3 regions of the Blautia sp. HCP3S3_B11 genome follow, and region 1 is predicted to be linked to each of the others. Evidence: predicted binding sites of a transcription regulator. Region 1 holds the regulator's gene; each other region holds the start of a gene.
The links. The regulator Rex, encoded in region 1, represses fermentation and respiration genes when NADH is low (regulators of the CRP and FNR family bind a similar motif). The targets are predictions, from matches to a motif close to ATTGTTAANTANTTAACAAT.
Positions count from the first base shown of each region.

Region 2: ACTNC0_RS01490 (L-lactate dehydrogenase) is a predicted target of Rex. The motif match lies at 5,142-5,161, and genes of this name have one in related genera.
Region 3: ACTNC0_RS01555 (4Fe-4S dicluster domain-containing protein) is a predicted target of Rex. The motif match lies at 8,729-8,748, and genes of this name have one in related genera.

Region 1 covers NZ_JBQHVP010000002.1:178,208-188,843, reverse strand. The annotation lists gene glmS (glutamine--fructose-6-phosphate transaminase (isomerizing)) at 1-321, shown strand, start outside; gene ACTNC0_RS02385 (class I SAM-dependent methyltransferase) at 547-1,278, shown strand; gene ACTNC0_RS02380 (GH25 family lysozyme) at 1,437-3,029, shown strand; gene ACTNC0_RS02375 (hypothetical protein) at 3,031-3,186, opposite strand; gene ACTNC0_RS02370 (S8 family peptidase) at 3,533-4,381, shown strand; gene ACTNC0_RS02365 (NADP-dependent isocitrate dehydrogenase) at 4,666-5,874, shown strand; gene abc-f (ribosomal protection-like ABC-F family protein) at 5,951-7,861, opposite strand; gene ACTNC0_RS02355 (redox-sensing transcriptional repressor Rex) at 8,315-8,962, shown strand; gene ACTNC0_RS02350 (NAD(P)H-hydrate dehydratase) at 9,120-10,619, shown strand.
Region 2 covers NZ_JBQHVP010000002.1:36-10,671, reverse strand. The annotation lists gene ACTNC0_RS01515 (4Fe-4S dicluster domain-containing protein) at 1-153, opposite strand, end outside; gene ACTNC0_RS01510 (hydrogenase iron-sulfur subunit) at 141-584, opposite strand; gene ACTNC0_RS01505 (4Fe-4S binding protein) at 575-2,563, opposite strand; gene ACTNC0_RS01500 (4Fe-4S dicluster domain-containing protein) at 2,570-2,959, opposite strand; gene ACTNC0_RS01495 (CoB--CoM heterodisulfide reductase iron-sulfur subunit B family protein) at 2,956-3,750, opposite strand; gene ACTNC0_RS01490 (L-lactate dehydrogenase) at 4,140-5,090, opposite strand; gene ACTNC0_RS01485 (Crp/Fnr family transcriptional regulator) at 5,336-5,677, opposite strand; gene ACTNC0_RS01480 (leucine-rich repeat protein) at 5,991-6,860, opposite strand; gene ACTNC0_RS01475 (glucosaminidase domain-containing protein) at 7,218-7,973, opposite strand; gene ACTNC0_RS01470 (PD-(D/E)XK nuclease domain-containing protein) at 8,078-8,260, opposite strand; gene ACTNC0_RS01465 (bifunctional 5,10-methylenetetrahydrofolate dehydrogenase/5,10-methenyltetrahydrofolate cyclohydrolase) at 8,593-9,447, opposite strand; gene ACTNC0_RS01460 (cyclodeaminase/cyclohydrolase family protein) at 9,531-10,160, opposite strand; partial or broken gene ACTNC0_RS01455 (formate--tetrahydrofolate ligase) at 10,288-10,636, opposite strand, start outside.
Region 3 covers NZ_JBQHVP010000002.1:18,453-29,088, reverse strand. The annotation lists gene ACTNC0_RS01590 (phosphoribosylaminoimidazolesuccinocarboxamide synthase) at 1-484, opposite strand, end outside; gene glpK (glycerol kinase GlpK) at 676-2,172, opposite strand; gene ACTNC0_RS01580 (NusG domain II-containing protein) at 2,295-2,666, shown strand; gene spoIVA (stage IV sporulation protein A) at 2,755-4,224, opposite strand; gene ACTNC0_RS01570 ([FeFe] hydrogenase, group A) at 4,475-6,163, opposite strand; gene ACTNC0_RS01565 (NADH-ubiquinone oxidoreductase-F iron-sulfur binding region domain-containing protein) at 6,179-8,050, opposite strand; gene ACTNC0_RS01560 (complex I 24 kDa subunit family protein) at 8,047-8,526, opposite strand; gene ACTNC0_RS01555 (4Fe-4S dicluster domain-containing protein) at 8,825-10,330, shown strand; gene ACTNC0_RS01550 (YoaK family protein) at 10,529-10,636, opposite strand, start outside.

The DNA of each region.
Region 1 (10,636 bases):
AAACATGGAACGATTTCTCTCATTGAAGATGGAACTTTGGTGATCGGTGTTCTTACCCAGAATCATCTCTATGAAAAAACAGTCTCCAATATGGTAGAGTGCAAGAGTCGTGGCGCATACCTGATGGGACTTACCACATATGGCCACTACAATATAGAAGACACTGCAGACTTCACAGTCTATATCCCGAAAACAGATCCGCACTTTGCAACATCACTTGCGGTTATTCCGTTACAGCTGTTAGGATACTATGTCAGTGTAGCTAAGGGCCTGGATGTGGATAAACCGAGGAACTTGGCTAAGAGTGTAACTGTAGAATAGTAAATATAAGTATATAATGTTGCTTTACACTAAAATGGTTTCATGTTATCATTATCTAAATTGAAAGATTTGATAGCATGAAGCCATTTTTATAATGTTGTTAGATAATACAGGAAGTGAAAAGATATTTGATAAACGAAAAGAAACTCTTTAGAGATGGTGGGTTGAATTTCAAAGTAATGTGTTTTACAAAAATAAAGCATAAAGAAAATGGAGTGACTAAGTTTGAATGATAAAATAGTTGTCTGTTTAGGTAAGGGTGGACAGAGAGAAATGGCAGAGTCTTTTGCCAGGAAAAATAATGTGCCGATCGTGGAGAAACCGGGAGAGCATCTGACGGTAATGTTTGATGCCAAAGGTGTATCTCTGACAGGATATGGTCTGACTTATCAGGGAGATTTTGAGAATATGCTCCACAGAGTTACAAATGGAAGACTTTCTCATGAAATGCTGGTGCGTGCGGCTAAGTCTGACGGAGAAAATCTGAAGGCGATTGATGCTACCGCTGGTATGGGAGAGGATGGTTTTCTTTTGGCAGCGTATGGATATGAGGTGACATTGTATGAACAGAATCCGGTGATTGCCGCTCTTTTGAAGGATGCACTCCGCCGGGCAAAGAAGCACCCGGTATTAAAAGATATTGCAGCCAGAATGAAACTGGTAGAAGGTGACAGTGTAGAGTGTCTGGCGAAACTTATGGATCCGATAGACGTGATTTACCTGGATCCTATGTTCCCTGAAAGACAGAAGTCCGGTCTGATCAACAAAAAGCTTCAGTTAATCCAGAAACTGGAACCTCCGTGTTCGGAAGAAAAAGATCTCTTTGATGCGGCTGTCAAGGCCAGCCCATCCAAGATTATTGTAAAGCGTCCGCTGAAAAGTGTATATCTTGATGGTCGGGAACCGTCATACATACTAAAGGGGAAAGCAATCCGCTATGACTGCTATGTAATATGAAATGTATTGCTATTTGCATATGTGAACAGTAACGTGAACAGTAACTAAATGGTAACACTTTATGACAAAATCTTTACGAAAAAATGGTTTCATGTTATTATTATCTTATGTGAGTAAGAATAATGGCATGAATCCATTTTTGATTGAGAGGTAATCAGATGAAGAAAAAGTTATTCAATAAGCGGGGATGCAGGGGGAAAAAGCTGGCAATTGGTTTTATGGCAATATTTCTGTGCGGAATGCAGCCGGCACAGTCAGTTATGGCAACGATGCACTATGACAGAAGACAGACAGTTGCTTCAGAGCAATTTGAATCTTCTGTAGAAACATTCAGTGCAGCTTCTGCGGCAAGAGCAACGGTAAATAAGAATGCATGGAAGAAAATCAATGGTGTCTGCTATAACGGAAGCGGCAAGCCTATTCCAGGTGCGATTACCAGAGGAATTGATGTATCAGAGTGGCAGGGAACAATCAACTGGGAAAAAGTTAAGAGTTCTGATGTTGATTATGCGTTTGTACGCATTTCCTATGGGCTGAATTATATGGATAAAAAATATAATTATAACATGGAGCAGGCGGAGCTTGCCGGTGTGCCTGTAGGAACTTATGTATATAGTACGGCGAAGAATACAGCAGAGGCATTAAAAGAGGCACAGCTGGCTATCAATAAGATGAAGGGGTATAAGGTTTCCTATCCTGTAGCTTATGATCTGGAAGATTCGAAAATTCAGAAACTGTCAAAAAAGACTGTATCCGAAATGGCTCTGGCTTTTTGTAATGAGGTTCGCCGTGCCGGATATTATCCGATTATCTACTGTAATACATACTGGTATGATAATTTTATAGACTGGAGTATGCTTTCTGGCCTTGACGTGTGGATCGCCAGATATGGCGATACGATTCAGGCACCAGACAGAGCGAGGTATTCCTATACGATCTGGCAGTCTACCGATGGAAATACAGAAAATGGTTTGAATCCTACGAAAGGGCTGATTGCGGGAATACCGTCCTGGAATGATTCTGACATTGATTTTGGATATGTGGATTATACGAAGAAAATAACACCAAGATGGGAGCCTGTGGCTTCATATGTTCCGGCAGATACAGCGAATACCGGATCTTATGATCAGGCAAAAAATGGCTGGGTAGAAGAGGATGGAAGTACTTTTTACTATGTAAATGGCCAGAAAGCAGCCGGATGGAAAGAAATAGGCAATAAGAAATACTATTTTGATCCGGATACAGGAAGCCTCTATAAGGATAAGCTTTTTAAGGATGACGGGCAGGTCTATTATGTAGACAGTGACGGAGTCATGTATGCCAATAAATGGCTGACAGATTATAAAGGGAAAACGTATTACTTTAAATCTGATGGTGCCGCTTATAAGGGAATGAAACGCGTAGATGGAAAATATTACTGGTTCCATACCACACAGGGATATATATACAAAAACAGAAAAGTGGTCCGAAGTACCGGAGATATTTATTATTTTGGAAGTGATGGCGTACGCTGTGAAGATGGAATGAAACGCGTAACGGAAAATGGCACTTCTCGCACTTATTATTTCCACACAGATGGAAAAGCACATAAAGGCTGGCTGACATATAAAGGAAAAAAATATTATTTTTATAAAGGAAACAGTAAAATATTATCAGGAACCAGAGCAGAGAATATTACTCTGACCAGTTCAAATAATATTGTTTCTGTCTTTGATAAAAACGGAGTATGCACAAAACAGTACAAAAAATAAATCAGCTGGTATGTGTCTTTTTCCATTCATTTATAAATTCTATCTGTTCCTGATCGGAGATTTCCTGTGATGCTGCGTCGTTTCCGGCGGCTACACAGCACAGGAGAATGAAAGTCTGACAGAGAAGAAAGACCAGAATAAATAATAACGTAATCATAAGCTGCCTCCTGTTATATGCGAGAGATACTGACTTTTGGTATAGTCTTTGTGGATATACCAAAAGTCTTTGCATATTTTGAGAGTTTTATACATTTTATTCAAAAAAAGCAGAAAAATACCAGATGCTAATGAGAAATGTAAAGGGATTGTCAGGAATACTTGTAAATAATAATTGTTGGAAACACCAAGACAAGTTTTCGGGAATAATTTAAAGTAAGACTGGGCCTATAATATTTCAATGAAATGACGTTAGGGTCAAAAGTCTTACCGTGCAGGCGCAAATGACTTTCTGACTTTTTGCTCCTGATATCATAAAATGTTATAAGTGGATTGAGGAGTTGTTTATGATAAATTCAGATGATTCCGGCTATTCAGGAAAGGGCATTGGTGTCTGTGTACTGGATACCGGGATTTATTCTCATATAGATTTTACAGGGCGGATACGGGCATTTCATGACTTCATCGGACACCGTATCCAGCCGTATGATGATAATTCTCATGGAACCCATGTATGTGGTATAATAGGCGGTGACGGAAGAGCTTCACAGGGGCGTATCAGGGGAGTTGCACCTGGCTGTGAACTGATTGTGCTGAAAGTTCTGGACCGTAGGGGAAACGGAAGAAAAGAGGATGTGCTGAGGGCTTTTCAGTGGATTTTGGAGAACCGGCGGTATTATGGAATCCGTGTGGTCAATATTTCTGTCGGAACGACTTGTCGAACATTTGAGGATCATAAGGTTTTAATTGATGGAGTAGAGCGGTTATGGGATGAAGGACTGGTTGTAGTGGCCGCGGCAGGAAATCAGGGACCTGGTCCGGGAAGCGTGACGGCGCCCGGAAGCAGCCGTAAGATCATTACCGTAGGCTCCAGTGATCTTCTCACGGGGCGGACTGCCATATCAGGAAGAGGACCGACTTTTGAATGTATCTGCAAGCCTGATCTGGTTGCTCCGGGAAATCATATACTTTCCTGTGCTTCGGGACCGGATAACGGATATGGAGTTAAAAGCGGCACATCCATGTCCACGCCTCTGGTTTCCGGCGCGGCAGCACTGATGTTAGAAAAAAATCCGGAGCTGACAAATGTTCAGATTAAGATGAAATTAAAAGAATGCGCCAGAGATCTGGGACTGCCTAAAAATCAGCAGGGTTGGGGAGAATTGGATTTGGGACATCTTATGCGACCAGTATGAATTAATTGTACAATTGCAGTTTACTTCACTTTTGGCAATACACTTTGCAGTGCACAGGATTTGTGCTAATTGAATAAATTGGTGTAGTATATCTGGGGGTTCTGTTATATTCATGCCAAAATGCCTCACAGAGTAGTAACATTGTATTTTATAAAATACCACTTTACCATACAAAAGCATTGACGAATAGTCAGATTTCGGCTATTATGATAGTTAATTGATTATCAAAGGTGCTGGACACACAGTGAACAGTAAAATTATCAAAGCCAAAGAGGAGGACTAACATGAAAAAAATTCAGATGCAGACACCACTTGTGGAAATGGATGGAGATGAGATGACCAGAATTCTCTGGAAGATTATTAAAGATGAGCTTATTTTCCCATATATTGATTTGAATACAGAGTATTATGATCTTGGCCTGGAATACAGAAATGAAACTGATGACCAGGTAACTGTTGACGCAGCAGAAGCTACCAAGAAGTACGGTGTTGCAGTTAAGTGTGCAACGATTACTCCGAATAAGGCGAGAATGGAAGAGTACACCTTAAAGAAAATGTACAAAAGCCCGAATGGAACGATTCGTGCGATTCTTGATGGAACCGTATTTCGTGCTCCGATTGTTGTAAAGGGTATTGAGCCATGTGTTAAGAACTGGAAGAAACCGATCACGATCGCACGTCATGCATACGGTGATGTGTATAAGAATACAGAGATGTACATTGATGGACCAGGAGATGCTTATCTGGTATTTGAAGGTGCTGACGGACAACAGAGAAAAGAATTGATTCATCACTATGAAGGTCCGGGGGTTCTTCAGGGTATGCACAATCTGGATAATTCTATCACAAGTTTTGCAAGATGTTGCTTTAATTATGCGCTTGATACGAAACAGAATCTGTGGCTTGGCGGCAAGGATACGATTTCCAAGATTTATGACGGGCGTTTCAAAGAAATTTTTGCAACGATCTATGAGAATGAATTCAAGGATAAATTCGAGGCAGCAGGCATTGAATACTTCTACAGTCTGATTGATGATATTGTAGCCCGTGTTATGAAAGCGGAAGGTGGATTTATCTGGGCGTGCAAGAACTATGATGGTGATGTTATGAGTGATATGGTTTCTTCTGCGTTTGGTTCTCTGGCTATGATGACATCCGTTCTGGTATCCCCTCAGGGTTATTATGAATATGAGGCTGCTCACGGAACTGTGCAGAGACACTATTATCGTCATCTGAAGGGCGAAGAGACCTCTACAAACTCTGTGGCAACAATTTTTGCATGGACTGGTGCACTGAGAAAAAGAGGCGAATTAGATGGCAATAAAGATCTGATGGAATTCGCAGACAAGCTTGAGAAAGCTACTCTGGAGACGATCGAGAGCGGTAAGATGACAAAAGACCTTGCATTGATTACTTCTCTTGAGAATGTAACCGCGCTGAATAGTAAGGAATTTATTCTTGCAATCAGAGAAAAGCTGGATGAGATTTTATAATTTGTAAATGATTATGTCTCAAAACTGATAGATCGTATTTTATAAGATTATATAATAAAAATGGGAGGAACCTGCATTATGCAAGTTCCTCCCATTTTTCATATAATCCCTCAAGTTCTTCGGTAATTGCAGCCTTCTCTTTGCTGAGTTTTGCACATTCTGCTACGTTGGTGCAGATATCCGGGAGAACCATGGTTTCGTCGATTTCTTTGTCTCTTGTTTCAAGTTCTTCAATGCGGGCTTCAACTTTTTTTAATTCATTTTCGCGTTTTCTTTGGCGTGCCTGTTCTTCTTTCTGTTGTTGCCAGGAGAGTTTATTGTCAGATGCCTGTTTGGCTTCTGCGATTGCCTGGGCGGCAGCGGGTGCATATTTTTCAGTCAGTTCTTCTTTCTTTTCCAGATAATAATCATAGTCTCCGATATAATTTACGACTGCCTGGTTGGTCAGATCCAGAATTCTGGTAGCTGTCTGATTGATGAAATATCGATCGTGGGAGACATAGAACACGGTTCCGGTATAGCTGTTTAATGCCTCTTCCAGGATTTCCTTGGATGCGATATCAAGATGGTTGGTAGGCTCATCGAGAATCAGGAAGTTTGCCTCTGAAAGCATCAGCTTGGCGAGAGATACACGACCTCTTTCTCCACCGGAGAGGGCAGAGATGAGCTTAAATACATCGTCTCCTGTGAACAGGAAAGCAGCGAGCATATTTCGAATCTCTGTTTCTGTAAGAGTAGGATAAGCATCAGAAATTTCTTCAAAGATAGTTTTCTCCATATGCAGTACGTGATGTTCCTGGTCGTAATAACCAATCTGAACTTTAGAACCAAGACTGAATCTGCCGCCGTCTGCATCAATCAGTCCATTGATGATCTTTAACATGGTAGTCTTACCGGTTCCGTTATTACCAATCAGAGCTACACGTTCTCCACGCTTGATCTCAAAAGAGATATCGCTGAAAAGTGTCTGCCCCGGGAAAGATTTGGAAAGGTTCTCTACAGTGAGAACGTCGTTTCCGCTGATAAATCTTGGTTCCAGTGAGATTCGCATCTGGTTCTGGATTTCCTGTGGCTTATCGATACGCTGAATCTTATCCAGCATTTTTTCACGGCTCTCCGCGCGCTTAATTGACTTCTCACGGTTAAAGGATTTCAGTTTGGCAATAACAGCCTCCTGATGTTTGATATCACGCTGCTGGTTAAGATAAGCTTTATACTGCGCGTCACGAAGCTGTGCTTTTTTGAGTGCATAGGCGGAGTAATTTCCACTGTACATACGCATAGTGCCGGCTTCAATTTCCACTACCTTAGTGACTACCTTGTCAAGAAAATAACGGTCATGGGATACAATAAATACAGCTCCCGGATAGTTGAGCAGATAAGTTTCCAGCCAGGAAATACTCTCCATATCAAGGTGGTTGGTAGGCTCATCCAGCAGAAGGATATCCGGGCTGGAGAGAAGCAGTTTACCGAGAGCAACACGTGTTTTCTGACCTCCGGAGAGGGTTTCAATCTGGCGTTCGAAATCATCTTCGGTAAAGCCAAGACCTTTTAATACGCCCATGATCTCACTTTTGTATGCGTATCCGTTTTCCAATTCAAACTGGTGGCTCAGTCTTGTATAAGTATTCATCAGACTGTCCAGAGCATCACCTGTGGTTGTTTTCATCTCCTGTTCCAGAGAACGCAGGCGGTTCTCCATATCAATGATGTGTTGCTTGGTAGAAATCAGCTCCTCATAAATCGTGTGGTGTCCATGGATATCCTGGTACTGGGCGAGATATCCGATATTTTTATCTTTGGCAAGGACTACGTTTCCCGAATCAGGTGAGAGCTCGTGCATGATGATACGCAGCAGAGTAGTTTTACCGGCACCATTATTGCCAATCAGAGCTGCTTTTTCACGGTCTTCTATATGGAAACTGGCGTCTTGAAGGATGACCTTTTCGCCAAAAGATTTACAGATATTCTGACATGATAAAATCATAAGAATTCCTCCATTTATAATTTGTCCGCGTACTATTATAATCGAAAAAAGTTGTTTTTGAAAGTATTTTAAATGAATTTATCTATTTCTGCAAAGATATATGTTACTGCTCACTGCGTTCTTAGTAACATGCTTCGCGATGCAGGAAATATGAACCTCCTTGTGCTAAACCCAAGGAGGTTCATTTGCTTCACAAACTTAATTTATGCTATTCGCATAAATTCGCGCGGAATGTCTCAGGTTTTCTGTTGCCAAGCAATCCCAATTTGTTCCAGACTGCCGGAAATGATAGAAAGTTATAGATAAAAAATAGAAAATACCGTTTTATAAGATAGTTTCTGAGGTAAATTGATAAAAAATGCAGAATTATTTGGTGAAAAAGTACAGAATTAGTTTGACAATAAAATAACATCTGGGTATAATTGACATAGATAAGTTAAGGAGGGAAAATTTGTGGAAGCTAAAGAAATTTCAAAAGCGGTGATTAAACGTCTGCCACGTTATTATCGCTACCTCGGTGAGTTGATGGAGGAGAATGTTGAGCGTATATCTTCCAATGATCTCAGCAAAAAGATGCATGTGACAGCTTCCCAGATTCGTCAGGACTTAAATAATTTCGGCGGTTTTGGTCAGCAGGGTTATGGCTATAATGTACGTTATTTATACACAGAGATCGGCAAGATCCTTGGACTGGATACAGTACATCCGATGATTATTCTTGGTGCCGGTAATCTGGGACAGGCGCTGGCCAATTATGTGGACTTTGAAAAACGTGGTTTTAAACTGGTTGGTATTTTTGATGTAAATCCTGTACTTGAGGGAATTGCGGTGCGCGGAATCGAGATACAGATGTTAAGTGATCTTCCATGGTTTCTGAAGGAGAATGAGGTAGAGATTGCTATTTTGACTCTTCCGAAGAATAAAGCCAAAGAGATGGCGAAGATTTTAATTGATAATGGAATTAAGGCAATCTGGAACTTTGCACACATTGATCTGGATGCTCCGGAGGATGTAATGGTTGAGAATGTACATCTTTCAGAGAGCCTTATGACTCTGTCCTATAACCTGAGTGAATACAGGAAAGAGCACGAAGGCGAGTAGAATATGATGTGGAACACAAGGCTGTGGTCATCTGATCACAGCTTTTCTGAATTTAGCAAGATGATTTGGCTTATTCAGAACTACAAAATGAAAGCGGATTGCGAATATCCGATTGACATGTTTGATGAAATACGAGAACATACGGGGAGGTGAACAGATGAGAGGAGTTGTGACTGCAGCAGAAATGAAGGCGCTGGATGCAAATACGATTGAGAAAGCCGGAATTCCTTCGCTGGTATTGATGGAGCGTGCTGCATTACAGACTGTTACAGAAATCATAAAGCGGGTGAATACGAAGGATAAAGAGAAAATCCTGGTGGTCTGCGGAACCGGGAATAACGGAGGAGACGGACTGGCAATTGCCAGATTACTCTATTTACAGGGATTTAAAACGTGGTATTATATTGTTGGAAACGAAGAGAAAATGACAAAAGAAACTTCCAGTCAGCTTCGCACAGCAGAGTACTATCATACTCCACGGGTGCATAACCTGATTCCGGATGAATATACTACTATAGTAGATGCCATTTTTGGAGTTGGACTCAGCAGACCGATAGAGGGAAAATACGGAGAACTTATCAGCGAATTAAATCAGGCATCTGCGTTTAAAGTTGCGGTGGATATTCCTTCCGGGATTGATGCAGACACAGGATTCGAGAAAGGAATCGCTTTCCGGGCCGATCTTACGGTTACATTTGCCTTTCGAAAGAGAGGCCTGTGTTTCTATCCGGGGCGTATGTATGGTGGGGAGATCATTGTGGCGGATATTGGGATTTATTCAATGCCTGATAAGAAAATCCGAATGAATTACCTGGAAAGAGAAGACTTGAAAATGCTTCCGGACAGACTTCCCTATGGGAATAAGGGGACTTTCGGTAAGGTACTTTTGGTTGCAGGTTCTGAGGGAATGTGCGGTGCAGCATATTTAAGTGCCGCAGCTGCACTAAAGTGTTCGGCGGGCATGGTGAAGATCCAGACCGTGGAGGCAAATCGTGTTCCATTACAGACACTTCTGCCGGAGGCAATGATCACCTGTGATTTTGATGAGAGTAAAAATGAGAGAATGCTGGAATGGTGTGATGTGCTGGTGATCGGACCGGGGCTGGGAGCAAGTGCACAGAGCAGAGAGCGTGCTCAGTGGTTTCTGTCAAGAGCTGCTATGTGTGGAAAATCAGTTGTTCTGGATGCAGATGGGTTGAATCTTCTGGCACTTCATGAGGACTGGAAGAGATTTATCGGAGAGAATGTGATCGTCACGCCGCATATTGGCGAGATGAGCCGCCTGTGTGGAAAAAGTATTGGTGATATTCAGGATTGTCTGGTTCAGACAGCATTTGATTATGCAAAGGAAACAAAAGCAGTCTGTGTTTTGAAAGATGCATGTACTGTAGTGTCAGGTGCGTCAGAAGAGAGGTATCTGAATATTTCCGGAAACGCAGGAATGGCAACAGCTGGCAGTGGTGATGTACTAAGCGGCGTGATCGCAGGCGTGCTTTGTATGTATCTGAAAGCAGAAAGGAAGCCATCCATGGCGATGATGGCAGCCCTTGGTGTATATGTTCATGGGCTTGCCGGTGATCTGGCAGCTGAAACAGTAGGTCAGCGGGGTATGACAGCAGGAGACATTATCCGGTTTTTGCCGGAAATATTAAAATAAAGAATAACTGGTCGTAA
Region 2 (10,636 bases), 180 kb from region 1:
GAATCCATTATATACAAAATCTTTCAGAGATTCTTCTGTTTCAAAGTAAGCCGGTTCCGGATTGTAAGGCAGATCTCCGGCTTTCCATCCCAGAACTCTTGCAACTGTACCGTCAGCAAGCAGTTCTTTTGCACGATTTATCAGCTCCTGCATCTTAAATCCTCCAATCTTACGTTCTTACCGAGTGAATGGATCTTCTCTACAAACTCATTCATAGTCTGGGAGAATTTCACACCTTCAGCAGCGGAAACCCATTCTACTCGTGTTCTTCCGTTTTCCACACCGATGTAGTCGAGCATGGAGAAAAGAAGCGTCATACGTCTTCTTGCGTAGTAGTTACCTGTGCTGTAATGACAGTCTCCAGGGTGACATCCACACATGATCACACCGTCAGCACCTTTTTCAAAAGCACGGAGGATGAACATTGGATTGACACGGCAGGAGCAAGGAACACGGATGATCTTTACATCAGCCGGATAAGAAAGACGGCTACTTCCTGCAAGGTCTGCACCTGCGTAACTGCACCAGTTACAGCAGAATGCTACAATCTTAGGTCTGAATTTTTCGTTTGTTTCTATCGACATATTGCATCTACCTCCGCGATAATCTGTCTGTTGGAAAAGCCTTGCAGATCCATTGCACCAGACGGGCAGGCTACTGTACATGCACCACATCCCTGGCAAAGTGCTGTGTTTACAACGGCTACTCTTCTTGTTTCACGGATACCGTGGTCATTTACTTCTTTATCTTCATAGGAAATTGCTCCATACGGGCAGACATTTGCACATGTAGAGCATCCATTACATAACAGCTCATCAGATTTAGCTGTACATGGGTTGGTTGTCAGCTTATCTTTTGCAAGAAGACCAATTGCCTTAACTGCTGCTGCACCAGCCTGTGCTACTGTCTCCGGAATATCTTTTGGTCCCTGGCAGACACCGGAAAGGAAGATACCTGCTGTCGGAGATTCTACCGGACGAAGTTTTGCATGAGCTTCTGTAAGGAAGTTATTGGTATCAATACTTGCTGTAAGCATGGTAGCGATCTTACGGACATCCGGATTCGGTTCAATGGCAGTTGCAAGAACAACCATGTCTGCTTTCTTAAGAATCTGCTTGTTATCGATCAGGTCAGATCCCTGTACAAGAAGACTTCCATCTGGCTGAGGAATTACTTTTCCTACCTGACCTTTGATGTAATTTACACCGTATTGCTCTACTGCTCTTCTATAGAACTCATCGAAGTTCTTACCTGGTGTACGGACATCAATATAGAATACGGTTACATTTGTATCAGGATATTTATCACGAATTAACATTGCATGTTTTGCAGTATACATACAGCAGATTTTGGAACAGTATGGTTTTCCTCTGTCATCAGAGCAACGGCTTCCGACACACTGGATAAATACAAGTTCCTTCGGAGCTTTTCCATCGGAAAGGCGCTCTAAATGTCCCTTTGTAGGACCTGCTGCATTCATGATACGTTCCAGTTCCAGAGATGTAATGACATCTTTGCTCTGGCTGTATGCATATTCATCGTATTTGTCAAGTTTGATCGTATCGAAACCGGTGGCAACTACGATTGCACCATATTTCTGTGTTACGATCTCATCCTGCTGATCGTAATCAACGGCACCTGCCTGACATACTTTGGAACATACACCACATTTTCCGGTTTTAAACTTGATACAGTTCTCACGATCGATAACCGGAACATTTGGGATAGCCTGTGCAAATGGAGTGTAGATAGCTGTTCTGTTATTTAATCCTCTGTTAAATTCATTCGGAATCTTTTTAGACGGACATTTTTCCTGACAGACACCACAGCCTGTACATTTGTCCATATTTACACTTCTTGCTTTCTTTCTGATATCAACAGTGAAATCACCTACGAATCCACTGACATGTTCTACTTCACTATATGTATAGATATTGATCTTCTCATGAGCAGCAGCCTCTACCATCTTAGGTGTGAGGATACATGCGGAACAGTCAAGTGTCGGGAATGTTTTGTCAAGCTGTGACATTCTTCCACCGATACTTGGAGTCTTCTCTACAATATCTACTTCATAGCCTGCATCAGCGATATCCAGAGCTGTCTGGATTCCGGCAATACCGCCGCCGATGATCAGGGCTCTCTTTGTAACACGGCTCTCTCCTGGCTGAAGAGGGGTGTTTAAGTTAACTTTTGCGATTGCTGCTCTGGCAAGGATCACTGCTTTCTTTGTCGCTTCTTCCATATCCTTATGAATCCAGGAACAATGCTCACGAATGTTTGCAATCTCCACCATGTATGGATTCAGGCCAGCTCTCTCTGCTGCCTTTCTGAATGTTGCTTCATGCATACGTGGAGAACATGAACAGACAACCACACCTGTCAGGTTCTTTTCTTTGATGGCTTCCTGAATCTTAGCCTGACCTGCTTCTGAGCACATATACTGGTAATCTTCCGCATGAACGACACCCGGCTCTTTGGCAGCTAATTCAACTACTTTTTTTACATCTACCGTAGCGGCAATATTACTTCCGCAATGACAGACAAATACACCAATTCTCTGCACGCTGGCTTACCTCCTGTATCTTCTGAATGCACTTACCAGAAGCTGCTGTGGCACTTCCGGATCAAGAAGCTGTGGAATCTCATCTGCTGTCAGGTAATCTCCGCCTTTCTGGCGGACAACCAGCTGTCTTGCAGCGTCAATGATCTTTCCAGGTTTTACATCTCTTGGACAACGCTCTACGCAGGCAAAGCAGGAAAGGCATTTCCAGAGTGATTTTGAATTGGCAAGTGCTTCGATATCTTCGTTTACAACATAGGATACAAACTGATGTGGCTTGATATCCATTTCATTGAAGGAAGGACAGGTAGCAGAACATTTTCCACATTTCATACATTTCAGCGGATTGGTTCCTGAGATTTCTTTAATCTTCTCTGCTGCTGAATGATTGTCTCTCATTTCGCCACCTCCTCTTTTACTCCGAGGGCTTCTGCAAGCAGCTCTGTGAAATAATATACAGGCAGGTCGCTGGAAGCATTTTTATTTAAATTATATTTACACAATGGACAGGCTGTGATCAGCATATCAGCTCCAAAGCCTTTCGCACTGTCTTCGATTTTCTGACACATGTTCTGGGACATTTCTTTTTCCTTAAGAGAAATGTAACCGCCGCAACATTCGTTTCTGTATGGATAGACGACCGGTTCTGCGCCAAGTGCACGGATGAAATCTTCCATGATCGTCGGATTCTCAGGATCATCAAATGCCATGATCTTGCCCGGGCGTAATAAGAGACATCCGTAATAAGCTCCGATTTTCTTTCCTGTAAGCGGATTTACCACTTTCTCTTTCAGCTTGTCAAAGCCAACCTTATCGCGAAGTACTTCCAGATAATGGAGTACAATGGTCTCCCCTTCGTAAGGCTCTTCAAGCTGCATATAATTGTTTGCTCTGGTGCGGATATCTTCCACATTTTTCATATCATCATTGACACGTTTGATCACGTGATGACAGGCAGAACAGATTGTCACCAGATCCTGGCCTTTTTCTTTGGCCTGATTAAGAGCACGTACGGAAGAAAGTTTTGTGGCAATTTCATCTGTTCCCAGTGGATATACACCTCCGCAACACTGCCAGTCTTCAATCTCTTCCAGTTCAAACCCAAGTGCTCTGGCGCTGGCTCTGGCATATTCGTCCAGATCTTTCGCCTTGTTTCTCAGGGTACAACCCGGATAATAACTGTACTTCATACTTAACATTATCCTTTCTTAGTTGTTCAGGTAAATAGTAAATACTGTCTTATCACTTATCTGATTAAGTTATATAACTCATATAAAAACCAAGATAAGCTTTGTCTTTTTTTTAACAATAAATAGACAAAAATATAAACCAAGACTAATACGATTACTTTTTATATCTTTTTTGAGACATAGAAAAATAAAAGAGTTCGCACACCCTTCCTCCGCATTAAAGGAGTGTATCAGCTCGATTTCCGATATATATCATATCATATTGATAACATTTTAACAAGTGGTTTTTGATAATTTTTTTAAATAAAATAATTTTGCTCTGATTTTTTATTTCGGATACCAGAGTCAAAAGCATCACGTTCTCATGACTCTGGTATCTTGTTTTATAGTTAATCAAGATTAATCTGGGCAATAATTTCTTTCAGTGCATCTGCACTCTTTTTCAGCTGTTCGATTTCAGTTTTTGTCATTCTCATTGGAACTTTACCCTGTACACCGTTTGGTCCTACTAAGGTTAAGGTACTTAAACATACATCTTCGATGCCATACTCTCCGTGCATCATAGTAGATACTGTGGAAATGGATTCTGAGGAAGCTACCAGAAGGCTGCAAAGTTTGCATACAGAAGAAGATACCGCATAGAAAGTTGCACCTTTCTTGGAGATGATCTCGCCGCCTGATTTCTGTACATACTGAAGCATTGCTTCTTTGTCGATCGGCTCGATATCTTTTCCGAGTTTCTTCTCCAGATCATAGTATTCATCTACACTTACGCCGGAAATATAGGCTCCTGACCACGGAATAAAGGATGTATCGCCATGCTCGCCAAATACATAAGCATGAATGTTGCTCTGTGCAATCTGGAAATGCTCGGATAATCCGCAGCGCAGACGTGCCGAGTCAAGAATTGTACCAGAACCAAGGATCTGATTCTCCGGAAGTCCGGAAATCTTGGTAAATACATAAGTCATGATATCAACCGGATTACTTACGATCAGATAAAGAGCGTTTGGCGCTGCTTTTACGATCTCCGGTGTAATAGACTTGAGAATATTTACATTTGTCTGTGTAAGTTCAAGTCTTGTCTGACCTGGCTTACGGGCAATACCGGAAGTGATGATAACGATGTCAGAGTCTTTGGCATCTTCATATTCACCGGCAATGATGGAAATAGGATCTCTGAAACAGGTTCCCTGAATGATATCGAGAACTTCGCCTTCTGCTTTCTGTTTGTTGATATCGATCAGAACGATCTCAGATGCGATATCCTGGCTTGATAAAGTGTACGCGATAGTAGAACCGACACTGCCTGCTCCAATGATAGTAATTTTACTGCTCATAATCTTAATACTCCTTTTCTCCTAACAAAATTGACTCCTAAATGATAACATATTGTCAACTATTTAACAAGTGGTTTTAGAATATTTTGTATAAAAATCTGCACAATTTTATGAGGTAGAAGATTTGTGGTGCTCAAAAAATTTTAGCAGTGCTGAAAATTTGATATTTTTTTAACGTGAATTTAACCAAATCAGGTAAAAATCCAATAAATAAAAGAGGCGGACATTTACTGCCCGCCTGACTTTTAAACGTCACATGAATTAATTTTTAAATCTTCTTTTTCTGTATTTCTTAATAAACGACTCAGACTTTCCGGTGTCATATTAAGATAAGAAGCGATATCTTTTTTGCTTACTGTTCCTATAAGATCCGGATACATTTCTGTAAAGTACCGATATCTGTCCTCGACTTTATTGGAAGTGAGAACTTTTTCATATTCCATACTCTTGATTGCAGTAATTCCTATCATCCGATTGCATGCAAGTGCAATTTCCTGACTGGTTTGTGCCAGATTCCTGAGGCAGTCAACCGAAGTAGAGATCAGTTCACAATTTCTGACTGCCTCTACGGTCAGCAGGGAAGTCATATTTCTGTCCAGATTCGCTATTCCCGTAACCGGTTCTCCCGGAAGATGTGTAAAACAGTGGATTCTGGTTTTTCCCTCCTGCTCCAGAGCATAATAAGCCTTTACTACTCCTCCATGCTGATATAGAAAAGAAACTTCCGAAACTTTATCATTCTCCCTGATCAGAATATCTCTGGCTTTTAATGTCCACTTTCTGGAATTCCTGCATATTCACTAGATTCAGTAAAGCTTTTTATACATTGAATTATTTTTGAATCTTCCGAATAGCCTCCTACTTTCTGTAAGTAATGAGCCAGATTATCATACTTTTTATTCAAAAAAATTGGGATAAATTTTCATTATTACATAGTTTTGCCAATTTATTAATTTCGGTGCTGTTCAGACCATATGCCGTTGCATATGCCCAATTACCATTTTTTAATGTACTGATGCATATATTAACAAATTTATCTGCAGTTTCACTCATAGAAATTTCTTCTACATTCCCTTGATAAGAAGTAAGTAAGCCTGCTAAGATTTCTCTCGCCTGTTCTGTTTTAGTGGTATTATTCCAATAATTTTTCCATCCTTCATAGCCTCCATAAATTAAATCACTTGAATTTTCTATAAATTCATCAAGAAAACTTGAGTCATAATTAGCAACCATCGTCACACTACTGGGGATTGTTATATTTGTTAATCCACTACATCCATAAAATGCATGGTTCCCTATACTTATTACACCTTGTTTTATAATTAACTTTTTTATATCTTTAGCAGAATAGTGCCATGGTGTAGAATAACTACTATTAAAAGAATCCATCTTCCCATTTCCACTAATTGTCAATGTCCCATCTTTAAATTCCCACTTTAAATTTTCTCCACATGTTCCAGATATTTGCGAAGCTGTGGCTGATACTGCATTATTTTCTTCATCTAATTCTTTTTCCTGAGAATTCTGTTCTTCTTCCAATCCGCCAGAGAACTGCTCTTCTTCCGTAATTTCATTATTGTCGGAAAATCCCTCCGAAATATCATCCGCTTCCGGCGTATTTTCTCCCGAAGTTTCTTTTTCATTCTGCTTTTCAAAATCATTGCATATTTCAACTCCGGCTCCATCCGAAAAATCTGCTCCGTATGCTATTCCTGCCGATTGTAAGAACAACACGCCCGACAACACCAGTGCCATCAATTTCTTCTTCATACATTTCATCCTCCTGTTTTCTCTCATCAATGTATTTTCTTTCCAATACGTCGACTCGTTTTTAATGATGTATGATATTTTCAATTTTACCATATTCCTGAAATAATATCTGTTCACGTTCTTGATATATATCAAACTTTTTGATTTTATAGTGAAAATTTAATAAAAATTACAAAATAAAAGATTGAATGTCCGAAATTTAATTTTTTGAACATCCAATCTTTTGAATTCATGATAAATTAAAATGATGAACCAGAGCACAGATTTTGGTTCTTACATTAGTTTTTCCAGGCTCTTTCCAGCCTCTGAAAAGTCGATGAATACTTCACCTCAATAATATTTTTTCATCTGGATCCTCTAATTCTTTAAGTCTGCCAATATTTTCCGTAATTTACTTCCATAATCCTTCCCCGCTGCCCAGCCACCACCGTAAGGATTCTCCTGAATTCCCAGCCATTCTACATAGGGGGCAGTCTCTCTTGTCACATAATCGAAGCGCTCATCTACGCATTCCTGATTCAGGTCATCTGTAGAGGCGTATGCTTTTAAGTGCTGAACCTGGGCGCGGATTCCGGTTCTTACATCAGGGAAAGCAATTCCTTTTACGCCATTCCCGGTCGTTCCAAGACCTGCAAAGTTAAACTGAGTGATCTCGGCATCCCCGCCGTAAGTCAGCCATCCGGTCTCAAGCATTGACTGTGCAAAGACAACCTCGCCGCGCACGTTTTCCGCATTCGCTTCTTCAATTATGATATCACAAAAAGTTTCAATGTCAGGTGCACCGCCTTCACTTAATTCTTCAGACGGATAAGTACAGCCCTGACTATTATATAAAGAACACATTTCATCGGCTGATACAGTTGTACCACCCATGATTGTATAATATCCGTAAGTATTATCCGTCGGGTCTTCACCGGAAATTGCATCCAGGCCTTCCAGGCTCTTTGGCTTGGAAAGCTGTCCTTCCTGGGAGTGGTCTACTTCATTCCCAGATTCCAGACTATTTTCCTGCACAGCGGCTTCTTCACTGGCACATATATTCAAAGGCATCCCCATCAGAAGAATTCCCATCACGCCTGTTACAAGGCAACATTTTTCTAATTTTCTTAACATAATCATCCTCTATATATTTATAATCACAACTCATCTCTCATGGGCCCTGATTGTTCTGTTGATAACTGATTTGATTTTTTGAGTTACAATTAATAGATCTTTGTTCACATCTTTTCCATTATCACCTTGCAGCGTTTCCTGCAAAATGCAATGCCATAAGCCAGAATCTCATTTCTGCCATCATTTTGCAGAAATTCTTCATAGCTTCGATCTTTAATCTGCTTCATAGCTTTTTGGCAGGCTTTTTCCAGTCCCTGAAAGGTCGGGGAATACTTCACTTTGATAATAATCCCTGCATCTGGATTCTCTGGTTCTATATAAGTAACTGCTCAATCAGCTTTGTCTTATCAATATAAAAAAAACCAACTGACGAATCTCCGCAAAATCTTCAATTCCCACTGGCAGTTTAAGCATTTTAGAATCACTTCCTTTCGTTTCAGAACTTTAATGTTATCTGCCATTATCATAACACACGGTTACTTTTCCCACAAGGCAATGTCACACAAAAACTTCTCCTTGACAAGTCAAAAAGAACTCACCACATGGAATACCCAAAATCCCTGTAGTGAGTTCTTATTTATCCTATGTTTTATGCTTTAATCATCTGCAAAACCATGAATCAGCCATTAACTTTACGCATTGCAGCTTCTACTACATGTCCAACCAGTACGGAAGTTGTAACGCTTCCAACACCGCCTGGTACAGGTGTAATAGCATCTACGATCGGCTCTACTGCAGCGTAGTCAACGTCTCCGCAAAGTTTGCCTTCTGCGTTTACATTAATACCTACGTCGATTACTGTCTGTCCTTCTTTTACATACTCAGCTCCGACAACACCGGCGCGGCCTGCGGCCACGATGATGATATCTGCCTCACGTGCTACAGACGGCATATCTACAGTTCTTGTGTGGCAGATTGTAACAGTTGCGTTCTTCTTAACAAGCATCATTGCTGCCGGTTTACCAACAACGAGGCTTCTTCCGATTACTACTGCTTTCTTGCCTGTGCAGTCGATTCCGTAGTGATCAAGGATTTCCATACATGCCTGTGGTGTACATGGCGGGAAACCGATCTGTTTGCCGGTGAATACACCTGACATGGAAAGGTCTGTCATACAGTCAACGTCTTTTTCAGGAGCAAGTGCGTTCTCGATTACTGCCTGATCCAGATGTTTTGGAAGTGGACGGAATAATAATACGCCGTGAATCTTATCATCTTTGTTTACTTTATCGATTGTTGCAAGAAGTTCTTCCTGGGAAACATCTTCCGGAAGTAAGATCTTCTCACATGCAACGCCTAAAGTTTCGCAGCGTTTTGTAGCGCCTCTTTCATAAGAGATATCGCTTGGGTTCTCGCCTACACGGATGATACAGAGAGTAGGATTTACTCCTTTTCCCTGAAGCTCTGCTACGTTAGCTTTGATTTTCTCATTTAATGCTGCTGTTACTTCTTTACCTAATAACTGCTTAGCCATTGATTGTTTCCTCCCAAATTGCACTCATATTGTCTTTATATTATGATGCTAGGGTCAAAAGATCTTTTGACCCTGATATCATATTATTTCAATCTGCCAAGTACGCTGTTGAATGTATCATCTGCGATCTTTGTATATTTCTCAAGCATCGCATCTGCTTTTTTGTTTAATTCTTCTGCGTATTCTCTGTCAGCCATGGATTTTGTATTGATGTATACGTTCAGGCTTGCACCCTGTAATGCTGCTTTACAGAAAGCTGCGCCGACACCGGCATCGCTGATTGCAAGTTTGGATCCTTTTGCGCCGAACTCTACGATTAGTTCGATTGCTTCACAGCATTTCTCCATGATTTCCATAGGAACGGAGCATGCATCTTTTAATACGATTTCCATAACTCTTGCTTTTTCAGCTTTTTCTTCTTCTGTTTCTTTCGGCATTCCGTATGCTTTGGATAATGGCTCGAATACTTCTGCATCACGTTCGATCAGACGAAGGAAGTCTTTCTGTAACTGATCGCATTTTGCTTTTAATTCATACATTTCATCTTCTACAGCAGCATATTTCTTCTTGCCCACTGTAAGACTTCCTACCATGTTTCCAAGAGCTGTTCCTACAGCACCAACTAATGCAGATGCACCGCCGCCGCCTGGAACCGGAGCTTTGGAAGCTAAAACTTCAACGAATTCTGTACAAGTACTTGTTGAAAATCCCATCTTTTTCTCTCCTGCTTTCATTTATTTATTAAGCAGATATCAGATCTGCCTGTTTCAGAGAGTGCTCTCAAAGTATATCTATACATATAGGAACACTCTCCTTTTGTATTTGATAAAATTCAGTAAATTAGAACAGACCTGTGATCTTACCTGTTTCGTCTACGTCGATTCTCTCGGCAGCCGGAACCTTCGGCAGACCTGGCATTGTCATGATCTCGCCTGTAAGAGCTACGATAAATCCTGCACCGGCGGAGATTTTTAAGTTACGTACAGTAACTTCGAAATCTGTCGGAGCACCAAGTTTTGTCTGGTCATCTGTTAAGCTGTACTGAGTCTTAGCTACGCAGATCGGGCAGTTGCCGAAGCCAAGAGCCTCTAACTGTTTTGCCTGTTTCTGAGCGTTTGCTGTCAGGACAACTCTCTTACCACCGTAAACTTTCTGAACGATCTGGTTCAGTTTGTCTTCAATAGAACCT
Region 3 (10,636 bases), 160 kb from region 1:
TACTCTGCTCATAGGAAATGTTTTCATCATGATCACCAATCTCTGCCTTTGTAGACGGAGTATAGATAGGCTCAGGAAGTTTGTCTGATTCTTTCAGGCCTTCCGGTAACTCAATACCACAGACTTTACCGGTTTTCTTGTAGCTTTCCCAGCCGCTTCCGGTAATGTAACCACGTACGATACACTCGATTGGCAGCATCTCAAGCTTACGGCACATCATACTGTTTCCATCAAATTTCTCCTGCTGGAAGAATTCAGGCATATCTTTTACATTTACAGAAATCATATGGTTCGGCAGAATATCTTCTGTCATGTCAAACCAGAATTTGGACATCTGAGTCAGTACAGTTCCTTTCTTTGTTACCTGATTATTCAGGATAACATCAAAGCAGCTGATGCGGTCTGTTGCAACCATGATCAGGCTGTCACCGTTGTCATAAATCTCACGTACTTTACCTTCTTTGATTGGTTTCATTTCCTGCATTTTTTCGCACCTCAATATTCTTATGTACTTTTGTTCGGTTCGCACCGAAATTACTGTATTACCGTACCACCATCTCTGTAAGGTTGTCAATACGCTGAATTTTATTTAGGTACACTGATAAAATGTTGGGACTTGATTTAACTGAATCAAGTAAGTCCCCTGCTTCAATTGCGAATATCCGATTGACTTAATTATTCATCACGAGCCCATCCATAAGAATATTTTACCGCCTTATTCCATCCTTTTATCTTCTGCTGTCTGGTTTCATCTGTGATAGATGGATAAAATTTCTGATCAATGGACCAGTTTTTACGCACTTCTTCCTTACTGCTCCAATAACCTACTGCCAGTCCGGCCAGATAAGCGGCCCCCATTGCAGTTGTTTCCACACAGCATGGGCGGTTGACTGGTGCATTGATAATATCGGCCTGTGTCTGCATCAGGAAATTGTTGGCACTGGCTCCGCCATCTACTTTCAAAGAAGCCAGATTGATACCTGAATCTGCTTTCATGGCATTTAATACATCATTTACCTGGTAGGCAATAGATTCCAGAGTTGCACGAATGACGTGATATTTATTTACACCGCGGGTAATTCCTACGATAGTTCCCCTTGCATACTGATCCCAGTGAGGTGCTCCCAGTCCGGTAAATGCCGGTACTACATAACAGCCATGCGTATCTGATACTTTATTTGCCATATATTCTGAATCTTCGGAAGAATCGATTACTTTTAATTCGTCACGCAGCCATTGAATTGCAGCACCTGCAACAAAAATAGAACCTTCCAGGGCATAAGTGACTTTTCCATTCAGTCCCCAGGCAATTGTAGTTACAAGGCCATTTTCTGAAAATACTGGTTTGTCTCCTGTATTCATCAAAAGAAAACAACCGGTGCCATAAGTATTTTTTGCCTCACCCGCGCTAAAGCATGTCTGTCCAAATAAAGCTGCCTGCTGGTCACCTGCTGCCCCTGCGATTGGGATTGCCCCTCCAAAAACTGACGGATCTGATTTTCCATAAATGCAGCTGGACGGCATTGGTTTCGGAAGCATGGATTTAGGAATACCAAGTTCATCAAGGATCTCCTGATCCCATTGCAAAGTATTAATGTTAAACAGCATCGTTCTTGAGGCATTGGAATAATCGGTAACATGTACTTTTCCCTTTGTCAGTTTCCAGATCAGCCAGGTTTCTACTGTGCCGAATAAAAGCTCTCCCTTCTCTGCCTTCTCCCTGGCTCCATCCACATAGTCAAGAATCCATTTTATTTTGGTTGCTGAGAAATAAGCATCTATTACCAGCCCGGTTTTTTTACGGAATTTCTCAGTTAATCCTTTAGCTTTCAGTGAGTCACAGTATTCTGACGTTCTGCGGCACTGCCATACAATAGCATGATAGACAGGTACTCCGGTATTCTTGTCCCATACGATTGCCGTCTCACGTTGATTAGTAATTCCGATGGCTGCAATCTGTGAGGCATCTGCTCCGATCTTAGTCATTGCCTCTACAGCAACACCAAGCATACTGGCCCATATTTCATCTGCGTCATGTTCCACCCAGCCTGGTTTTGGAAAATACTGTGTGAATTCTCTCTGGGCTACACTGCAGCGTTCTCCTTTTTCATTGAATAAAATGCAGCGGTTGCTGGTTGTTCCGGCATCCAGCGCCATAATATACTTTCCCATAAAACCCTCTCTTTTTTCTTATCAGTCTATAAATAACCATACCACAAACAGAAGTCAGTTGCTATTATTTTTTGTTCATGTTATGATGCAGTCATAAAAAATTGAGAAAGATGGTAAAACTCTTGAAGAAAAAAGAAATCATTTTTATAAGTGCTATTCTTATTCTGGCACTTGCGTTGTGGGGTGGTATGTCTTTTGTAAATAAAGGCAGGCATGGATCTATTAAAATCACAGTAGATGGGCAGGAATACGGTACTTATTCTTTGTCAAAAGATCAGATTATTAAAATCAATGATACTAACGTATGCGAAATTAAAGATGGAAAGGCATACATGCTCTCGGCTGACTGTCCGGATCATTTATGTATGAAGCAGAAATCAATCGATGAAAAAGGAGGCACTATCGTATGCCTCCCTAATAAGGTTGTTATTGAAGGTAATAAAAGCTCGGATTCAGGAGATACGAATCAACTATCTATTGATGCAGTAACCTAATCTGCTTTTCCTTCAGGTTGTCATAATTCATATCTTTTGACAAGTTATAGGTCTATTGCTTTTATATAAGCTTTTTAACGTGCTATATTTATATAATAATACAAACAAGTCCGCCCTTACTGTCATTGACAATTTTCTGCATGGTATCCTGAAGTTTTACCTGACTTTCTTCACTGATTGCTGTTATTTTGCTTCGGATACCATCCTGCACCAGTTGTTCAATGGATTTACCGAAAATATTTGTTTCCCAGATACTCTCTCCTCTCTGGCTTCCCTCATCAATATATTTTATCAGATCTTTTGCCTGTTGCTCTGTTCCTACGATCGGAGCAATTTCTGTTTCTATATTTGCCCTGATCATATGAATGGACGGGCTCTTGGATTTTATTTTCACTCCATATTTATTTCCCTGTCTGATCACTTCCGGCTGCGCGATTTCAATTTCATCCAGATTTGGAACAACTACTCCGTACCCGGTTCCCCGTACGGATTCCAGTGCTGCCTGTACTTTCACATATTCTTCTTTCATATGTACCAGTTCCCGCATAGTATGGATTAATTCATACTCGCTTTCCATTTTAATTCCACTCATCTGACTGAGCATCTGGTAATAATATTCATCCTTGATTCGTATTCTGACTTTTACTGTTCCATCAGATAAGCCCACATCTTCCAGAAGTGAATCCTGCACATATGGTCCTGATAATTGTATAAATTCCTTTGTGATATCACGAATATGCTGCATTTGCTTCATTTTCTCCCTGATCTGGGTAAGAAGCTGTTGCTTTAACTCGTGATCCATCGGGAGCATTTCTACCCATCGCGGGATGAAAAACTGAATCTGGCTAACTGGAAATTCATATAAAACTTTTTCCAAAATACGGGTGATATCCTCTTTTCTTAACTGATCGCAGTTTACTGTTAAAGCGGTGACCTGATGTTTTTGCTGAATTTCTTTTGCTGTCTTTAAAGCCTCATCTTTATACGGCATCTGCGAATTGACCAGGACAATAAATGGTTTCTGCTGTTTTTTTAGTTCTTGTATCGTCTTCTCTTCTGCTTCCACAAAATTTTCTCTTGGCAGTTCACCGAAACTTCCATCGGATGTAATTACGATTCCTATTGTGGAATGTTCTTCAATTACTTTCTGAGTTCCGATACGGGCTGCTTCCCGAAATGGAATTGCCTGTTCAAACCAGGGAGTTTTTATCATTCGCTCTTTGCCCTCTTCAGTATGTCCGGAGGCGTCTTTTACCAGAAATCCCACACTGTCGATCAGGCGTATCTTTACTTTCTGGTCTTCTCCAAGAGTGATGGGAATTGCTTCTTTGGGAATAAATTTTGTTTCTACGGTAGTAATGATCTTTCCTGATCCGCTCAATGGAAGCTGATCCCTGATTTCTGCCTGACGACTCTCTGACATCTGCGGTAATGCCACGACTTCCATAAATCTGCGTATAAAAGTAGATTTTCCTGTACGGACAGGTCCTACGACCCCTATGTATATATCGCCCCCGGTGCGGGCCTGAATATCACGGTACACCTGAAAATTTTCCATAAAAATAGCCCCCTTGCATATTTACACATAACGTTCATGTATTGCTATAAAATATGCAGAAGGACTTCCTGTTATTCCTATAAAAACAGGCCTTGCATTGCCTACAAAACAATGCAGGACCTGCTCTTTTAAATTGTTACTGATCACTCTGTGCCCAGTACAGCGAAAACTTCAGTATATTCAAACACACAGCCTGATATACTTGCATAACCACACTACAGCATTAGATATTAAGTCAAAATTTCTTCTATCAATAAGAATCATTGTGCAGCAGATGATGTTCTTTACCTTTAAGCAATCCGTTGTAGAGTTCGAGAACTAACGGATTCTCATCGGATTTCTTGATAATAGTAGTATTATCTGCATTATACAGCCCCTTAGCTCTTAAGAACTTCGTTCTGTCACCGGCTCTTGTCGGCTGTCCGCCACCCATGATACATCCACGACGACATGCCATAACTTCGATCAGATGATATTCTTTCTCTCCATTCTTAACCTGATCCATAACTTTTCTTGCATTTGCAAGTCCGCTGGCAACGCAGATATTGAGGTTCATACCCTCATATGGAACTGTAAATTCCTTGATGCCATCATCTCCACGAACGCCACATTCTGCGATTTCATGCATGGATTCTTTGCTGTGATCTGGTGTGAGTCGACGAAGTACTGCCTCTGTAACACCACCGGTAACGCCAAAGATAACACCACCGCCGGATCCGAATCCGAATGGCATATCACATGCTTCCGGATCGAGAGCTGCAAAATCAATACCGAAGTTATCGATCATACGGAGTAATTCTGTAGTTGTGATAACAATATCTGTATCCTGTTCGCCATCTGTAAAGCTATTCGGACGGATTGCTTCTGCTTTCTTTGCTGTACATGGCATAATAGAAATCATAACGGTTTTTTTGCCTGCTGCATGTTCCGGTTCACGGAAATATTCTTTGATTACTGCAGAAAGCATTCCCTGTGGTGAACGGCATGTAGAAAGATTTGGAATGTAATCTTTGTACTGGTCTGTAATAAATTTTACCCATGCAGGACAGCAGGATGTAAGAAGAGGAAGTTTCTCGCCTTTCTTAATCCGGTCGAGGAATTCGGCACTTTCTTCCATGATAGTAAGGTCAGCACTGAAAGAAGTATCATAAACTTCATCAAATCCCATTCTGTGAAGCGCATTAACAATCTTACCCATTACACTCTTACCTTTGGTAAGTCCATAGTGGTCGCCTACCGCTACACGTACCGCCGGAGCAACCTGTGCAACTACACGGATATTTGGATCAGCAAGTGCTTCCCAGGCCTCATCCATATGCGTTTTAATGGAAATTGCACCGGTCGGGCAGAATACACGACACTGTCCACAGTTTACACACTCTGTTTCTGCAATTTTCTTATTAAATGCAGGCATTACCATAGCTTCTGTTCCACGAAATGCGAAACCTAAAGCACCGATTCCCTGAAGCTCCTCGCAGGCACGCACACAGTCACCACAGAGAATACATTTGTTCGGATCACGTACCAGAGACGGAGAACTTGTATCCAGTTCATGATGTTCTCTGGTATTCTCAAAACGAATATTCTGTACACCCAGACGATGTGCCAGTTCCTGTAAAATACATTCACCGCTCTTAACACAGGTTGTACAGTCGCGGCAATGGGCTGCCAGAAGCAGTTCAACAATCAGTTTTCTGTATTTTTTGATACGTCCGGAATTCGTATAGATTACCATTCCGTCTCGTGGTTCTTCGGAACAGGAAGCAAACGTCTTGCCTCTGTCGTCCTCTACTGTACATAAACGACAGGCACCAAAAGTGGATACCTCTGAGTGGTAGCACAGTGTCGGAATATTGATCCCTGCCTTACGGATGACAGACAGAACATTTTTTTCATCGGTAAATTCTACCTTTCTACCGTCAATTATCATATGGCCCATAGTGTATCCTCCCTTCTATGCTTCCACGTATACAGCATCAAAGTTACAGTTATCTTTGCAGGCACCGCACTTGATACAGATATCGTTGTTAATGTGATGTGGATGTTTGATCTTACCTGAGATTGCACCTGCCGGACAGTTCTTCGCGCATTTGCCGCAGCCGATACAGAATTCAGGGTTAATGTGGAACTGACGAAGTGCTGTACATACTTTTGCACGGCATTTCTTGTCGCGGATATGTTCCTCATATTCATCACGGAAGCGTTTGAGAGTACTGATTACAGGAAGAGGTGCACTCTTTCCAAGTCCGCACAGAGCCATGTTCTGAACCATATTTGCAAGTTCTTCCAGTTCATCCAGGTCGGACATCTCGCCCTTTCCTGCTACAATTCTCTCCAGGATCTCAAGCATACGCTTGGTACCTTCACGACACGGAACACATTTACCACAGCTCTCACGCTGAGTAAAGTTCATGAAGAATCTGGCAACTTCTACCATACAGGTATTCTCGTCCATAACTACCAGACCGCCGGATCCCATGATCGCGTCTAATTTCTTAACAGAATCAAAGTCAAGAGGTGCATCTAACTGGTCAAGGATCAGACATCCGCCGGACGGACCACCGATCTGAACACCCTTAAATGCAGCACCACTCTTTAAGCCGCCGCCGATATCATAGATAATGTGACGGAGCGTGGTTCCCATAGGTACTTCAATCAGACCTGTATTCTCGATAGAACCAGTCAGTGAGAATGTCTTTGTTCCAGGGCTTCCCTCTGTACCGATGGTACGGAACCAGTCAGCTCCTTCAAGAATGATTTTCGGTACATTGGCATAAGTTTCTACGTTATTAAGAACTGTAGGTTTACCCCACAGACCTTTCTCTACAGTACGAGGTGGTTTTACACGAGGCATACCTCTGTTTCCTTCAATAGATGCGGTAAGAGCAGAACCTTCACCACATACGAAAGCACCGGCACCTCTGTTGATATGTAAATGGAAGTTTACGCCGGAATTTAAAATATTATCACCTAACAGGCCGTATTTTTCCGCCTGTTCAATCGCCATTTTCAGTCTCTTTACAGAAAGAGGATATTCAGCACGAACATAAATATAACCGTCTTCTGCACCTACTGCGTAAGCTGCGATGGTCATACCTTCAATCATCTTATATGGATCGCCTTCCATTACGGAACCATCCATAAATGCACCAGGATCACCTTCATCACCGTTACATACTACATAACGGGTTTTTTCTGCCTGACGGGCAACCTGGGACCATTTCTTACCTGCTGGGAAGCCTGCACCGCCACGGCCACGAAGACCGGATTTCGTCACTTCGTCAATGACTTCCTGAGAAGTCATTCCTCCCAGTACTTTTGCAAGGGCCTGATAGCCGCCCACTGCGATATATTCATCAATGGATTCTGCATCGATCTTACCACAGTTTTCCAGAACGATACGTGTCTGCTGATTCAGGAACGGAATGTCATCCGGATGTGGACAGACAGTGTCATGATCCTTATAGAACAGTCTCTCTACCGGTTTTCCTTCCAGAATAGTTTTCTCTACAATTTCTTTACAGTCTTCCGGCTGTACATGTACATACTGATAATCGTACGGTTCGATTCTCATCAGAGGTCCAAGTTCGCATAAGCCCTGGCATCCTGTTTTGACTACGCCTACATGAGGCACGTCTTTCTGCATCTCAACGGTTACACCGTCAATTCTCTCACAGAGTGTTGCCATCTCATCATAAATCTTCTGGGCACCGGATGCGATACATCCTGTCCCTGAACAGACAAGAACGCGACAGGTGTAGGATTTGATCTGTTCATTTACCTCTGCCTGTTTGTTTAACAGGTCGTCCCTGCTCTTAATACTCATACGCACTCACCTCTCAATTCGTTCAAAAGTTCAACTGCTTTCTCAGGTGTCATTTTAGGATGTACTTCATCATTTACAGTCAGTGTCGGTGCAAGTCCGCATGCACCAAGACAGGATACGGTCTCTACTGTAAAAAGCATATCATCTGTGGTATGTTTCTTATGACTTAATCCCAGTTCTTTCATTAACGCCTCTTTTACAGGCATGGATTTTCTTACATGGCAGGCTGTACCATCACATACTTTAATGATATATTTTCCTTTCGGCTCAAAGGAAAAGTTCTCATAGAATGTAGCGACACTGTAGGCCTTAGCCTCTTTTACTCCGATTTCGGCAGCTACATAAGTCAGCAGTTCTCCCGGCAGGTAACGGTATTCTGCCTGAATATCCTGCATGATCGGAATCAGCGATGCCGCTGTACGTCCGTAGTGCTCGATAATCTCATCCGCTTTTCTGTAATAAGACTGGTCTAACATTCGGTTCCCTCCTTAAAAATATGTTTTTTGATTTCCACGCAGCTTTAGTTATTTTCAACATATGTGCTGCTGATATTATACAATATATGGTTAATTTATACAATATCATTTTTGCAATTTTCTGAAATTTATTTATTATTATCTTCTATAGATTTATATTGTTTGTTAATGTTTGGAATTAAAAAGCAATTTCTTTAACGGGTGTGTTAAATAAAAAACATGACATTTTTACCATTATTTGATATATTTTTAGTGTAGAAAAAGCGCGGAAATAAATATAATAGGAGATTAACAAAATATGAGAACTCTTGACACACCCGTAAAACAGATCCGGCGTAAGATTTTTGCAGAAGTTGCAAAGCTTGGCTTTCAGTCTACGGATGCATCTCTGATCCACGATATTGAGGCAATTCCCTATAATATCGTACAAGAGCGTGCACAGTATCGTGAAAGTATTTACCGTGAACGTGCCGTAGCCAGCGAGCGTGTGCGACTGGCAATGGGACTTTCTTTACGTCCTGAAAACAAAGCTGTTCATCTGACTGCCGGAGTTGAGGCTTCTAACATCGATGAGAAATATTATGAACCGCCGCTTATGCAGGTGATTCCTTCTGCATGCTCAGCCTGTCCTTCTAATATGTACGAAGTCAGCAATATGTGCAGAGGATGTGTTGCTCATCCATGTATGCAGGTCTGTCCTAAGGGTGCGATTTCCATGGTAAATGGTAAGTCACATATCGATCAGTCGAAGTGCATTAAATGCGGAAAATGCAAGTCTGTCTGTCCATATGATGCCATTGCCCAAAAAAAACGTCCATGTGAACGCGCCTGTGGTGTAAAAGCCATTGAAAGCGATGAACAGGGACGTGCACAGATTAACCAGAGCAAATGTGTTTCCTGTGGTATGTGTATGGTAAGCTGTCCTTTCGGAGCTATTTCTGATAAATCTCAGATTTTCCAGCTTGCGCATGCGCTTCGTGAGGGAAATGAAATTATTGCTGAAGTTGCACCTGCTTATATCAGTCAGTTTGGTGATGACGTGACACCTGGAAAGTTCCATGCAGCTTTAGCGGCACTTGGTTTTACCGATGTATATGAAGTTGCACTTGGTGCAGATATCGGTGCAATCAGCGAGGCGCATCATTATGCAAATGAAGTGGCTACCGGACATCTTCCATTTTTACTTACTTCCTGCTGTCCTTCCTGGTCTATGCTTGCCAAGAAGCAGTTCCCTGCAATGATCGACAATATTTCCAGAGAGCTGACTCCGATGGTTGCAACTGCAAGAAGTGTCAAAAAAGAGCATCCGAATGCAAAAGTCGTATTCATCGGACCTTGCGCAGCCAAAAAATTGGAAGCAATGCGTACTTCTGTTCGAAGTGATGTTGATTTTGTTATTACGTTTGAAGAATTGTGGGGACTTTTTGATGCAAAAGAAATTAATCCGGCTGAAATAGAGCCATCTGCAAGTCTTCATAATGCTACTGCAGCCGGACGTGGATACGCAGTTGCCGGAGGTGTTGCCGGTGCGATCGAAGCATGTCTCAAGGAATACTATCCGGATGTACCGGTTCATATTGAACATGCAGAGAGTCTTGCAGAATGTAAAAAGATGTTGACACTCGCAAAGGTTGGCAAGTTAAATGGATGTATGATCGAAGGCATGGCCTGTCCGGGAGGATGCATGGGTGGTGCCGGAACAAATGCACCGTTTGCAAAAGCTTCCAAAGCATTAAAGAGCTATCTTGCTTCTTCCACCGAGAAACTTCCTGCAAAGGAACTGGAAGACCTTGAATTGAACTAAATTTCTCAATCTTATTTTGCTATTTAAACTGCATCAATAACTACTTCGCAGATTTGGTTGAACTTTTAGAAAAAAGGCGAAAACGTTGTCTCGGAAGTTCTTTCCATGGAACAGCGTTTTCGCTTTTATACTTTTTGTATATTTTTTGAATTGTCAGGCAGATAAAATCATCCGCTTTTGTTATTTGGTCTGATTTGGTTAAATAGTCTTATGTTCATGTTCCTCGTGAAAATGTTTATATTTTTCAATGAACATTAAGAGAAAACTTATCGTAAGGAACACACAGGATACCCAGATCATTCTTGT